Regions from separate parts of the Halobacillus sp. 12SKB genome, predicted to be linked through region 1. Evidence: riboswitches for the same ligand, from Rfam matches in the RefSeq annotation. Region 1 holds a riboswitch; each other region holds the start of a gene.

Evidence for each region. Region 1 has a riboswitch for thiamine pyrophosphate ahead of thiT (energy-coupled thiamine transporter ThiT). Riboswitches for the same ligand answer to the same signal wherever they lie in the genome.
Region 2: another riboswitch for thiamine pyrophosphate. It lies ahead of ACQ4XT_RS13880 (YkoF family thiamine/hydroxymethylpyrimidine-binding protein); the one in region 1 lies ahead of thiT (energy-coupled thiamine transporter ThiT).
Region 3: another riboswitch for thiamine pyrophosphate. It lies ahead of thiW (energy coupling factor transporter S component ThiW); the one in region 1 lies ahead of thiT (energy-coupled thiamine transporter ThiT).

Annotation. Positions count from the first base shown of each region.
Region 1 is NZ_JBRFWR010000001.1:3,572,783-3,577,617, forward strand. It holds gene thiT (energy-coupled thiamine transporter ThiT) at 606-1,172, opposite strand; TPP riboswitch at 1,261-1,360, opposite strand; gene ACQ4XT_RS17810 (alpha/beta hydrolase) at 1,442-2,182, opposite strand; gene ACQ4XT_RS17815 (SDR family oxidoreductase) at 2,136-3,041, opposite strand; gene yfkAB (radical SAM/CxCxxxxC motif protein YfkAB) at 3,246-4,370, shown strand; gene ACQ4XT_RS17825 (YgjP-like metallopeptidase domain-containing protein) at 4,389-4,835, shown strand, end outside.
Region 2 is NZ_JBRFWR010000001.1:2,795,703-2,800,537, forward strand. It holds gene ACQ4XT_RS13870 (ABC transporter ATP-binding protein) at 1-1,358, opposite strand, end outside; gene ACQ4XT_RS13875 (ECF transporter S component) at 1,355-1,933, opposite strand; gene ACQ4XT_RS13880 (YkoF family thiamine/hydroxymethylpyrimidine-binding protein) at 1,930-2,532, opposite strand; TPP riboswitch at 2,623-2,725, opposite strand; gene ACQ4XT_RS13885 (hypothetical protein) at 2,842-3,072, opposite strand; gene ACQ4XT_RS13890 (DUF420 domain-containing protein) at 3,254-3,775, opposite strand; gene ACQ4XT_RS13895 (hypothetical protein) at 3,849-3,998, shown strand; gene ACQ4XT_RS13900 (RDD family protein) at 4,042-4,467, shown strand; gene ACQ4XT_RS13905 (hypothetical protein) at 4,473-4,769, opposite strand; gene ACQ4XT_RS13910 (hypothetical protein) at 4,766-4,835, opposite strand, start outside.
Region 3 is NZ_JBRFWR010000001.1:1,305,757-1,310,591, forward strand. It holds gene ACQ4XT_RS06470 (PucR family transcriptional regulator) at 1-1,398, shown strand, start outside; gene ACQ4XT_RS06475 (DUF3221 domain-containing protein) at 1,421-1,954, opposite strand; TPP riboswitch at 2,066-2,175, shown strand; gene thiW (energy coupling factor transporter S component ThiW) at 2,268-2,756, shown strand; TPP riboswitch at 2,762-2,867, shown strand; gene tenA (thiaminase II) at 2,910-3,596, shown strand; gene thiD (bifunctional hydroxymethylpyrimidine kinase/phosphomethylpyrimidine kinase) at 3,593-4,405, shown strand; gene thiM (hydroxyethylthiazole kinase) at 4,396-4,835, shown strand, end outside.

The DNA.
Region 1 (4,835 bases):
TGATCTCAGAAAAAAATAAATAAAACGCCATTTATTGAGATGTTTCGAAGTTCGTTTGCTGTGCTGAGAGCCAGGGGTGGCAGGGAAGCAACTCGCTTTCCTGCGGGGATGACGGCAAGCCTCCTCGGACTTCGTCCTGTGGGGTCTTGCCAGTCCATCCATTCCCGCGGGAGTCTCGCAGCTTCCCAACCACCCCATTCGATGGATGAGTGAAACGAACCTCTTTACCATGTATGATTGTCTCTCGCAATTCCTTATCTATAGTAAAGGGCACTCTATAGAAGGATTTTATATCCAGAATAACGGCTTTGAAAATTCATACTTCTCCTTCCTTGATAGAAAAGCTTCTTATTCCAGAAGTGGTTTCGAGAATCTTCCATGGAAAGGGGCGGAGGGGAAGGGCGAGACTCCTGCGGGGAAAAAGTGCAGGGTGAGACCCCGCAGGACGCAGTCCGAGGAGGCTCACCGCGCTCCCGCGGAAAGCGAGCTATTCCCCGCAGCCCCATCCACTCAACAAAAATCTCGAAACTGAGTCTTAAAGAACAATAACAAAAGAAAGAAAAAATCCCCCTCTCGATGATCCGACATGGAGAGGGGGATTTTTGTTAATGGCTTAATAGTTTTGGTCGTTTTACAAATAGGAGACTAACGACGATACTGCTTAGGATGAACGCGGGCAGCATGTATCCGCCATTATAGACGAGGGAATACAACCAGACCGGCTGGCCTTCCGGGGCGAACTCGCCGTAAAAAACGATGCCTGCGAAAAAGTGTCCGAAAAAGCGCAGCACACTTCCAATCAGGCAGCCGGCGATGATCCATCCGACCAATCGACGGGACTCTTTCGATTTGATCGCCTTCCATAGCGGTTTCGCCACTAAACCTGCCCCTCCAATCACAGCAAAGGCAACAACATAGTCCAGAAATGCCTGGAGAGGGGTCATAATATAGGCGCCTGTCATGATTTGGTAGATTCCCAGCAGCAAACCGGTGGTGACGCCCCCTTTTAAGCCCCAGCGAAAGGCCATGATAAACACAGGGACCATCGCAAAGGATACCGATCCTCCCTGCGCCCACAGTTTAAAAGATAAAAACGGGATGATATCCAACAACAATGCGAGTGCTGAAAAAATCGCAACTTCTACGAGAAATAAAACGCGACGATTTCTCATTTCAACATTCCTCCTAAAAAAAGACACAAAAAAAGCAACGCCAAATAGGGAAGCTTCCTGATGGAGGAGTCCCAATTCTGCATTGCACCATCAAAAAAGCCGCCATCCCTACGCCAGTGCTAACTGACAGGTTCGAAGGGTCAGAACGAAATGTTCACTCTCAGCCGGAGGCTCCCCTTGAAGGCTTTATACCGTTTACTTTTCTTGATTTGTCTCTATTATAATAAACTTTTTACTAGATTACAAAACCTTTTCTATTTCCCGGGCAATCACTTTGTGTTCGTGTACATTTGGAAAAATTCCAGCGTACGCTCGATGATCATATCCTTGTCATGATCAAGGGTAGCCACATGGTAACTGTTTTCCAGATGGATAATCTCCTTGTGTTCAGAAAACACCGATTCGAAAATGACTTCTGAATTGTGAGGTGGAACGACGTGATCCTCATCCGATACGAAAATCATGATCGGACAGTGGATTTCGTCAAGCCTGTCCTTCACTTTACCCATCAACGTGACGAGCTCGCCGATCGATTTCACTGGTGTGCGGTCATACGCAAGTTCAACGGTTTCCGGATCCTTGATATCCGAGCCGATGGCATCAATGAAGCGTTCGTCCATTCCCTGACTATTTTCAAGTGCGGGTATATCGATAGCCGCATTGATCGGAATGACGCCTTCAATATCCCGATGCTCACTCGCCATATATAATGCAAGGGTTCCCCCCATCGATAACCCGACGACAAAAATTTTCGAACACCTTTCTTTCAACCAGTTGTATGCTTCTTCTACGGACTGCACCCAGTCCTGATGAGAGGACGATTCCATGTCCTCCGGGGTCGTTCCGTGCCCTATCAATCGCGGACAGCTGACGGTGTAACCTGACCTTGCATACGCTTCGACTAACGGCTTCATGCTCTGTGTTGTTCCAGTAAACCCATGAGAGACAAGAATGCCGACTTCATTACCCTCGAAGCGCATCTCCTCCGCTCCATGCATCACTTTTTCCATTCAACCCCACTCCTTTGGCTTTCTCTTTTCCAAGAATTTTTTGTAACACCGTCTTTTCCAGCCACTTCCACGGCAGCAAACGTTTGAACCACACATTCGCCCGAACTCCGGGACCTATGGGATAGCGGAGTTTCACAAGCGTTTCTTTTTCCATCAGTCCGGTCATCAGATCAGACACGTCCTCGGGGTTGCCGTGGGATTCACTGTTCAAAGCATTCCACAACCCTTTTATGTAATCGGCGTAAGGAGATTCAGGGTCCTGGACTTCTTCCGGCATTTCAAGCCCTGTCGACCAAATATTGGTCTGATAAGATCCTGGCTCGATCAGCGCGACATCGATCCCGAACGGTTTCACTTCGAAACGGAGACTTTCCGATAATCCCTCCAATGCGTGTTTGGATGAAACATAGGCAGATAAGCCAGGAAAACCGATCAGTCCGCTCACACTGCTGACATTTAAAATCTTCCCACTTCCCTGTGCACGCATCAGTGGCAGAACCGCTTTCGTAACGGCGATCACACCAAAGACATTCGTATCAAACTGCTTCCGGTAGGTTTCAAGCGGCACCTGTTCAAGAAATCCACCCACCGCATAGCCCGCGTTATTCACGAGGACATCCAGCCTTTCCAGCGTGTTCACTTTTTCTGAAAAACGCGCGATGGACTGTTCGTCCGTCACATCCAACGGCCACACTTCGATCCGGCTACGTACTTCTTCATCAAGTGTTTCGTAGGCGGCGGCCTTTTCTACATTTCTCATCGTGGCGATGACACGAAAGCCTTTTTCGGCACATTTCACAGCTGTATGAAAACCGAATCCACTGGATGCTCCTGTAATGAGTACGGTTTGTTTCATAATCTGACTCCCCCTTGTGCTAATCGTTACCCCATATCATTCGCTGTCACACCCTTATTCTCCTCTTTCTCGGAAACCTAAACAGCTCCGCATCGTCATATCACGACATAATTCCGATACATAATGTATGGTTTTAGGCATATTAATGATAGAATGGTAAAGGTTATCGACCGAATAAATATTAATAGAAAGGAAGTTTCATATTTTATGAGTACGAACATGAAGCTTCAGGCGCTTACCCCCACTTATGATCCGTGGGAAGCGTATATGGACGTGGAAGAACACGGAAAAATGACGTTATCGAACATAGAATTTACGACGACGACGCTCTGCAACATGCGTTGTGAGCACTGTGCGGTCGGATATACGTTAGGTGCGAAGGATCCAGAGGCTCTGCCGATGGACCTGCTGAGGAAGCGGCTCGACGAAATCCCCCATCTCAGGACGCTCAGCATCACGGGCGGGGAACCGATGATGTCTAAGAAATCAGTAGAAAATTATGTCGTGCCTCTTCTGAAATACGCTCACGAGCGCGGGGTGCGGACACAAATCAACTCGAACTTGACGCTTCCTTATGAGCGATACATCCCGATCATTCCTTATTTGGACGTTTTACATATTTCCCACAACTGGGGAACGATCGAAGAATTCATCCATACCGGATTTGCCCGAATGGAACGGAAGCCTTCCGAAGAAAACCGTAAAAAGTTCTTTGACCGGATGGTGGAAAATTCGCAGCGGCTTTCTGAAGAAGGGGTGATGGTTTCAGCGGAAACGATGCTCAACCGTCGGACTTTCCCTTACCTGGAATCCATCCATGATCATGTCAAAGAAATGAAATGTGCGCGCCACGAAATTCACCCGATGTATCCCGTCGATTTTGCCAGCAGCTTAGAGACGTTGAGCCTGGAACAAATGCGGGAAGGCATCAATCGTCTTCTTGATCACCGGGATGACGACATGTGGATGTTGTTTGGAACACTGCCGTACTATCCATGCAGTACTTCACAGGACGATCTCGATATGCTGAAGCGCCTGTACAGCGAAAAAAATGTGACTGTAAGAAACGACCCGGACGGACGCTCCCGCCTGAACGTGAACATCTTCTCGGGCGATATTATCGTGACAGACTTCGGCGACGAGCCTGGCCTTGGAAACATTCAGGACACGAAACTTGGCGATGCCTATGAAAACTGGCTGTCTACAAAAACGGCGCAGAGCCTCAACTGTCACTGCCCTGCTGTGAAGTGCCTCGGTCCGAATGTGCTTGTGAAGAACACGTACTATGAAGGAGTCGATTTCCAAAAACGGAAAACGAACATTACGTTGTAACGTAGAAAGGAGAGCGCCATGCCGACCCTGACTATTGGAGAGGAAACCATAGCTTATACTGTAGAGAGGCAGGACGTCTCTTTTATTAAAATCTACCTTGATGATTTGAATGGAGTAAAAGTGACTGTATCCCCTCATAAAGAGGAAGCAAAAATCCAGGCGTTCGTTGAGAAGAAGGCGGACTGGATCCTGGAAAAATGGCAGCAAACGCACGAGGATTTATATGCCGTTGATTCTCTTACTGCTTCCGATCACGCAAAGATCGTTTACCTTGGCCGCTCCTATCGGCTGAAGATCGAACATCAGGAGGAAGCCCGCTTTGCTTTTCAAAAAGGAACCTTCCTTTTTGCTTATCCTGAAAAATGGACAGAGGAAGAAGCGAACGGACACCTACGAAGAGAGGTGAACGATTGGCTGTTCCGTAAGGCGAGCGAAAAATTTCCGACACTGTCCGATTGGAAAATC
Region 2 (4,835 bases), 780 kb from region 1:
CTTTCATCCTGTCCGAACGTCGGTTCATCAAGGAAAAGCATCTGCTGATCCTCGACAATCATCGTGGCGACACTCAATCGCCGCTTCTGTCCCTGGCTGAGCAGGAAAGGGTGCTGATTCTCCAGTCCATCCAGCCGGCAGAACTTCAATGTTTCCTCGACAATCCGTGTCCACTCCGCTTCCTTCATCCCGGCATGCTGGAGACTGAAAGCGACTTCCTCATAGACACTATCCGTAATGAACTGGTGTTCCGGGTTCTGAAAGACATATCCAATTTCTTTCCGCATCTCATTCTCTTTCCATTTCTTGAGGGCGCGGCCGTGCAGGGAAACCGTCCCCTTGCTCGGAGGCTGGATGCCCGCTAGGATTCTTGATAAGGAAGATTTTCCGCTCCCGTTTTCCCCGACGATGGCTACCCATTCTCCCTCATGAAAATTAATATGGATGTTCCGCAAAATCGATTTCCAATGCACATTCTCTGTTTTCAACAACACCTTACCAGCAGATTCCGCAGGAGGATTCTCTGGGAAAGCAACAGCCGGCATTTCTCCGATGTGAAGCGGGTAGGGAGGCGTCCATTCCTGTTCCAGAGCTGTCCTTGTAGCATAAGGAAGCTGGATGCCCATCTCATGAATGTCCCGGGCGTAGGTTTTCAAATGGTCGTGAAGCGGACCATCGTAGGCGAGCTCCCCACCTTCATTAATGATGAGGACCCGATCCAACAAGTCCAGCCAGCCTTCCAGCTTATGTTCGATGACAAGCAGGGTGAAAGAGAGCTCCTTTTTCAACCTCTTCAAAAGCTGGATGAATTCCTTCCTCGCCACCGGATCCAAATTCGCCGTCGGTTCATCGAGGATCAACACCTCAGGTTCCATCGCGAGAATGCAGGCAAGGGCGACTTTCTGCTTCTGCCCGCCGGAGAGGCTGGAGATGTTCTCCGTTTTGAAAGCTTCCATTCCGACCGATCGTAAAGCCCTATCCACTTTTTCCACCATCAACGCATAAGGGGTATTCAAGTTCTCAAGCCCGAAGGCCACTTCATCCTCAACAGTGATCATGCAGAACTGCGTCTCCGGATCCTGGAAAACGACGCCGACGTTCTGTGCCATTTCACCAGCGGGGTAGGAGTCGGTCCTCCGTCCTTTCACATGGATTTCTCCCTCCATGGAACCGTCGAGTTCTCTCGGATAGAGTCCATTCAGGCAGTGGGTGAGGGAGCTTTTCCCCGACCCGCTCGGACCGAGGATCAGCATGCTTTCTCCTTCATCGATGGAAAAATTCAGCCGGGACAGCACAGGCTTTCGCCTTTCCTCATAATGAAGGGTGAGGTCCTCGACGCGTATCACTTCCTGACTCATGCCGCATGCTTCCTTCGGTGTTCTTTTCCGAGAGCGAAGCTTGAGAGGACACCCGTTTTCGCTAAGGCGTCACTGAGCGCTTTGCCTGCGACACCTGAAATGATGGCGCCGCTGATGATGCGGGCGATGAACATGGCGGCGACGTACCCGGTACTGAGTGCTGCATAACCGGATAGGAAGTAACCCCAGACGAAGCTGAACACAGCGGCCATTACACCGGCAAGCATGAGGGTGAACAGGTCATAACGCTTGTACCTCGTCATCGCGAAGGCCGATTCTGCGCCGAGCCCCTGGATCATCCCTGAAACAAGAAGCATCGGGCCGACCGCATTGCCGAGCAGCACTTCGACCGCGGCCGCAATCGTTTCCGATAAAAACGCGGCACCGGGTTTGCGGATGATGTAAGCCGCGATGATCGATACGATGAACCAGATGCCGAAGATGAGGTCATAGCCGATCGGTCCGAAAAAGCCGACGAGGATTTTCCCGACCGGAAGGAAGGCCAGGTACACGACCGCAAAGACGACAGAAAGGACGGACATGACGACGATTTCTTTCAGTTTCCAGCTGTTCATGAGCGATCATCCTTATGGGAAGGGCTGTTGGCAGAGACCGTCACGGTCATCACCGTATGCGATGAGCCGCTCGCTTCCGTTTCCCTGAACACATCCTCAAGCCCTGTGAAAATGTCGCGCGTATCCCCGTCGAGACGGGTCGAGTAGTGCGCAGGCGTGACTTCAACGCCTTTTTCTTTCATCGCTTGTATCTGACGGTAGATCGTGTCCATATAATCGCCGCCACCCATCGGATACAGAGAGAACTTCGCCGCAATCCGCTGTTCGATTTCCCTGGATTGTGGTTTGTTCAACCGTTCCTCCGACTCATCCATATGGACATCGCCGGAAGAATCCCCCGGGCAGCCAATGGAAAACGTTCCTTGAAAAGCGACATGGACACCCGTTTTCGCGATATGTAATAAAATCGCTTCGGTGACATCGAAGACATGTTCCATCCGGCCACGCACGGTCGTCGTGACGTCATCCGTCTTCATCCACACTTTCGAGCTGTCCACCTCACGTAAGCTCGCTTTGATGTAATCCACGAAATTGTCTGCCATCGGGTGTACGGAAAAAGAGCACCCCGCGATTCTTGATGTTCCACATTGATGATCCATTTCGAATTCCTCCTTTTTTGAGCACAAAAAAACTGCATCCCACGGGAATGCAGTCTACCACTCATAAAGGAAGAACCAGTCTGGTCCTTGTGAATGACGACCGCACTTCCCCACGCTAGTATTATCTAGTTCGGGTTCCAAGGGTCGGAAATTTTCCTCTCAGCCGCTTCAAGCAGCTCCCCCAGTGCAAAACGCGTATGCAGTTCTTGTACGTTGCTTCCATCGTAGCCGAGAGTCATAGATTTGTAAACCATCTTTTGCTAGAAAATAAAAGGACCGGTTCGCTCAAAAGCGGATCCGGTCCATGCCTTATGCTTTTGACAAGCGTAATTTCATCACGTTCTGATCTATGAAACAATCAATATACGGTACGCGTTCATAAGGATAATAAGTGACGGAGGTCGGCGTCACATCCATTAGTTGATAAAGGTCCTCTGTTGAAGCCACATCATTCAACACCAATTGGACGTCTTCACCAGTCAACGAGGAGAACTTGGCCGAAGTGTAACCTTCATTTTTCATAAATTGGAGTAGATCCATTGTAGTCTCCTTATTATCTGACCTTGAACCTTACATTTTCCCTGAATAGCATTAGTTGAAACATAAATCTACAGAAATCAATTAGCGGCAACTCTCTAACTGTTATTCTACTATAATAAGGTGCAGGAAGGAAGCAAATAATTTCGACAATAAACCAGGTGCTTCGTCGCGCCTTGTCGCATCAATAATAAGGGGAAATCATCAAGTAGACGATGACGCCGGTGAGACTGACATACAGCCATAACGGCATCGTCCATCGCGCGATTTTCCGGTGCTTGTCCACCTTCATCGCAAGCCCGCGGAACAATGTAAGCAGGGCAAGAGGCACGATGAGTGCAGCCAGTACGATATGGGTGATCAAGATGAAATAATAGATCCCTGCGACAATCCCTTCACCGCCGAACGATGTCGACTCCGCCATCGAATGGTACGTCAAGTACGAAACGAGGAAAAGAGCCGTCGACGTGAAAGCAGCGAAAATGAAACGCTTGTGCCACTTGACGTTTTTCCTGATGATCATGAACAAGGCAGCAAGCAGGAAAACGAACGTAAAGGAATTCAAGACGGCATTCAGGAGGGGAAGGAGTTTAATATTGAATCCAAGATCCCCGTCCACTTTCGGTAAAAACAATAAAGCTACAACGATGAGGTTGATAGCGATGGAAAGCCCCACGACCCATGGGACGTAATTGAATTTTTTCATGGTATCGATCCTTTCTAAAAGACACTTGATATAGAATCCTAGTCAAGTATAAAGAAAGTGAGGGGAGAATGCTATGACAGAAAACGCACAATTTGTCGAACAAGCATATTCTGATTGGGAATTAGGAAATAACGAGGATTTTAAAAAGGAAGGCATTGAAAAAGAGATGGGGCAAAAGCTCCATCTCTTTTTCGTCGTTCTGGGTGAATGGGCAAACCGATGACGACGAAAACCCATAGGATACTACACAGAAAGGAGGGACTTCGATGTCCGAAAGAAACTTGTTCCTCAGATTCATAGGCACAGGCCTTGAACTCATCGTATCCGGATTCCTTGCCATCCTATATACAGCCACACAGGACACAGGTCGCGGCTTTGATCCGAACCCCGTCTTTTGGAAAGCCTTCATCATCATCCATGTCTCGCTTCTCATTCTTTTCCCGCTGCTTGCAAAAGGGAGGACGATCGGCATGCTGTTGACGCACCTCACCATCGAAACGAATGCAGGCAAGTCGCCGACCATCATGCAGATTTTCATCCGTGTCATCCTTGGATTCGGTCCGGTCATCCTTACCCAGGGAATGTGGTACTGGATTTCCTTCGTCACCGCTTTGATGGATCCGAAGGGGAGAGGGTGGAGTGAGATCATATCCTTTACGACGATTAAATGGAAAGAGCCTCCGTTGGAATAAGTGGCTCAGGCTACCGCTGCTTTGCGGTACCGGAACAGACTTGCTCCAATAAAAATGAATGTGATCAACACAAGGATCCACATCGTATCACGGTAAGTAGAAAAGGATAGGGGCTGAATCCAATCATGGTAAAGTTCGATCGCGAGCCAGCCGATCGGGAAAATCGGTGCCGCTTTTGCATAGGAAGCGTTCACCACTGCCTTTCCTTCCTCCGTTTTTCCCTTCTTCCCCCAGGTGAAGCGTAAAAGATAAACGAGAGCTACTAGGAAAATCGGGGTCAATAAAAGTCCTACAAACATCATTTTTCTTCCCCCTTTCTTAACTGTTCATTAATGGTTTGATCCAAGTAATCGTCCATCGGATTTCTC
Region 3 (4,835 bases), 2.3 Mb from region 1:
GTGTTAAAGCTTGCGGAGAAACACGAGTTGATTGTGATGGAAATTCCATGGGAGGTCCGGTTCGGGGATATTTTACAGGACGTTTTACGATTGATCAGTGAGGAAAGCCGCCAGGAGCAACAACGGACGGAAGAGATACGACAGGAGTTGATCAACTGTGTCCTGAACGGAAAAGGTCTGCAGGAGATCACATCAATCATCTACCAGAACACAGGCATTCCGACGGCCATCAGTGATCATAACAAACAGATCCGCGCGAATCAGTACTTTGACCGTTATTATATCGATGTCTTAAATGGGCATGAGCTTTCCCAGGAAGGCATCCTTGTGGAAACGGAAATGGACAGTGATCACCCGCTCCGCCATTATATTGAAACCTACGAAATCGGTGGGCAGAAATGCTACCAGCTTACCATTTTATCGAACTATAAGAAACAGGGATATATCCTGTTTAAGCCCAAGGAAGAAAAGGATCTCACATGGGTGAACCTTCACATTTTGGAGCATGCGCTGACAGCTTGTGCCTTATATTTCGTAAAAGAGAACGCCATTGAAATGACTGAAATAAGACTCAAGGATAACTTTTTGCTTGATTTGGCCAAGCGGGAGAGGGAGATGGACAGAGCTCTGTTATCAAAAGCGCAGCTGCTTGGCTATGACCTGGAGAAGCCCTATATTTGTCTTGTCGGCCACATCCGTTTCGTGCAGCCGGAGGAGGAACGCACCTCTTCAACGATGCCTCAAGTCAAATCCTCATCGATCAACAGTCGGAATTATTACATCCAGAAGGAAGTCACCCATGCAGGAGATGCACTGCACAGGAGGACGATGACCACTTTTGATGAAGGGGAGGTGATCGTTTATTTGGAAACGGACCGACCGGATTACGGGGAAACCGCGAATCAGTTTCTCGATCTGATTGAGCGAAGGCTTCATGAGTTATTGAAAGGGATTATGATCAGCTGGGGCATTTCCTGTCATAAAGGGGGATATCAGGTTTTTCATAAAAGCTATGAAGAGGCGGAAACGGCTCTGAAAATCGGTCAGCAGCATGAAGAAGGGGAGCGGACATTTTTCAGTGATACAAGAATGAATCGCCTGCTCATGGCACTGTCCCACGAAGAAGAAATCGGAGCGATTGTTTCAGATACATTAGAAAAGCTGATTGATTATGATCAGAAGCGGCAGACAGAACTGATTCATACGTTTATGGTCTACAATAAATACAATAGCAATGTCAGCCAGACGGCTCGTGCGCTGAATTTGCACCGGCAATCTTTGCTGCACAGATTGAGAAACATTGAACATTTGACCGGGCTGTCTCTTCTCAATGCTGATGACCTCTTTTTGCTGGAGCTCAGCGTAAGGTTATGGCTTTTGAAAAAAGTCGATGCATAGAGCGCTCCCTCGGGATAGCGCTCTATTTTTCATCTTTGACGGTCGTTTTCCATTCGCCCTCATTTGTCCCGCGTCGATCCAGCTTGACGGTCCACTGGTCGGATTCTTCATCAAAAGAAAGCAGAGAAACAATCAGCACATCGGCCTTTTCTGGTTCTTTTTCAGATAATGCAGTAGAAAGAGCTTCAGAAGCTTTTAAATCTGCTCCCTGGACTTCACTCATTTCAAGTTCCTGGACTTTTTCAGCGGTGGCTTGTTCAGGGTAGGACTCAGCGATATCCCCGTCTACCCAGACCTCGACCTGTTTGCCGACCCATAGGCCTTCAGGGGCATTAGATACCCACATGGCCCGTCCTTCTTCGCCTGATCCATCATCCATCGGCGTGACAACCAGGATACTGTCCTCATCCTGCTCCATGACAAACCCGCTCATGACCGGATCGGAGGCTTCTGCTTCCACTTCATTCTGGTCTACTTCTTTTGTCTCTGAAAGCCCACATGCAGTAAGGGATAAAGAGAAAACTATGAACATACCAAGCATCCACCTTATTTTCATCATTCCCACACTCCTTATCTATTAATGTTGACGTTTGAACGGGAGGAAAAGTTTCACATGACAGAAACATCCAACTTTGTTATGATGAAAATCACCAAGCGAATAAGTTTATGAAACTACTAGGGGAGCCTGAATGGGCTGAGAGGAAAGCGAGCAAGCTTTCTGACTCTTACGAACCTGATCTGGTTAATGCCAGCGGAGGGAAGTAGTCAGACGATACGTGTATCGACTTACTGCATACCAGGCCAGGTCCTCTAAGGATCTGGCTTTTTTATATGGACCCATTCAGCTCCTGTACGGAAGGTGGTGAATAATGAGAAACACAAAATTAATCACAACGATGGCTGTGCTTGTTGCCATTGGTACGCTTGGGGCTCAATTTCTCTGGTTTCCGGCTGGAATAGCGAAAGCTTATCCTGTTCAGCATGCGGTTAATGTGATCGCGGCGGTGGTGCTTGGACCCGTCCCGGCGGTCATGATTGCTTTTGTCATCGGGCTCTTACGTTTGTTATTAGGTCTCGGCACCTTTCTTGCTTTTCCGGGCGGAATGTTTGGTGCATTGTTGGCAGGGCTTTGTTACCGAATGTATGAAAGAAAAAGGTCTGCGGTGATTGGTGAAGTTCTAGGCACTGGAGTCATCGGGGCTTTGGCAGCTGTACCGATTGCACACGTCTTAATGGGAAGTACAGCTGGTGTTTTCGCGTTTGTTCCTTCTTTTGTCGTAAGCAGTGTCTCGGGGGCTTTGATTGCTATCTTCATTTTATCACGAGTGAAAGTTGAAAACATGATCTTACAACCATAATACACGGAAACTGCTAGGGGCGCGAGTAATCGCTGAGATAAGGAGACATTCCTTGGTCCCTCAATACCTGATCCGGGTCATGCCGGCGGAGGGAAGTAGTAAGAATCCCCTTCTGTCCTCTAGTAGCTTCCAAGAATAATAGGAGGCTCTATCATGTCTTTTTCCAATCAATTAAGAAAAGAAAATCAGGATATCTATCAAAAAATCTTCTCCCATCCCTTTATCCAGGGCATCGGGAAAGGAGAGGTTCCAAAAGAAGCCTTGATTCACTATATTAAAGCTGATTATGAGTATCTGAATGCCTTTATGCATGTCTATGGAATCGCAATTTCCAAGTCTCCGGGCAGGGAAGACATTCAATTGTTTAATGAACAAATCGATTTTGTATTAAACAGTGAAGTTCACCCTCACAACAACTTTTGCGAACAGATTGGCGTTCCTTATGAAAAACTGCAAGGGTATCCATTGCCGCCGACCGCTGACCACTATATCAAACATATGCTTTTCCATGCCTATCAAGGAGGCATCGGAGAAATATTAGCAGCTTTGCTCCCGTGTCCTTGGACCTATTATGAAATCGGGGTGGAGCTGATGAACACCTATCATCCAGAACCTGATCATCCCTACCTCCCGTGGATTGAGTTTTATGCCAATACGGAAGTGAAGAGTCTGACGGCGGTGTTATGTGAACGGCTTGATCAGTGTGCTGAACAAGCGTCTGAACCGGAAGAGCACCGTATGAGGGCAGCCTTCCGAAAAAGTTGTCAGCTGGAATACGCCTTTTGGGATATGGCTTACACTCAAGAGCAATGGCCTTGTGAAAAGGAGGGTGTGAGATGACGAATGTATCATGTGCGTTGACGATCGCCGGAACAGATCCGAGCGGGGGTGCAGGTATTCAAGCAGACTTGAAAACGTTCCAGGAGCTGAAGAGTTATGGCATGAGTGTTGTGACCTCGGTTGTTGCTCAAAATACGACAGGTGTGAAGGATGTCCACCACCTCCCGGAAAATTTTATTATGAGTCAACTGAAAGCAATTTCTGAAGACATGCCTGTTCATGCACTGAAAACAGGAATGATTGCCAACAAGAAAATGATGAGAGTCATTAGTGAATGGTTGGATGAGGTGGATGCTCCTTACGTCATGGACCCTGTCATGGTTGCCCAGAGTGGCGACCCGTTGATTGAAAAAGAAGACCAGCGCTTTTTGAAAGAATATCTTGTACCAAAGACATCGCTCGTCACTCCCAACATTCCGGAAACGGAAGTGCTTGTTGGAGGGGAAATTGAAACAGAAGCAGATATGAAAGAAGCGGCCGAAGTAATTGTGAAAGAATTAGGTGCGGATGCGGCCCTTGTCAAAGGGGGCCATCTCAATGGAAGAGCGGTTGATTTTTTATATGATGGGGGGCGTGTCTATGAATTTGAATCCGAACGTATTGATTCTTCGAATACGCATGGCACAGGGTGTACGTATTCAGCAGCCATTACGGCTTACCTGAGCCAGGGACACGCGTTGCCACAAGCCGTTAAAGAAGCCAAATACTTTGTAACAGAAGCGATTCGCCACTCCTTCGACTTAGGAAAAGGAAGCGGACCGACCAATCATTTTTCTTTACGTGAGGAGGTTTTCAACAAATGGCTGTAAGTGTTATCGATAGAGTAAGAGAAAAACGTCCACTGATCCATCACATCACGAATGCGGTCGTCATGAATTTTACAGCGAATGGACTTCTTGCTTTCGGCGGATCACCGATTATGGCTAATGCTAAACAGGAGGTTGCAGATGTCACTCGATTGTCTCAGGGGCTTTTATTGAATATCGGGACGCTTCATAAAAATCAGGTGGAAGCAATGATTCTTGCAGGGAAAGCAGCGAATGAGATCGGTATTCCGGTCGTCTTCGATCCTGTCGGCGCCCCTGCAACCCGCTATCGTTCAGAGGTATGCCAGCGAATCTTACAGGAGGTGAAGCCGACCGTCATTAAAGGGAATGCCGGGGAACTCGCCCATCTCGTCGGTCAGGATGTGGAAACGAAAGGGGTAGACTCAACAGGGAAAGCTGACCCTGAATCCAT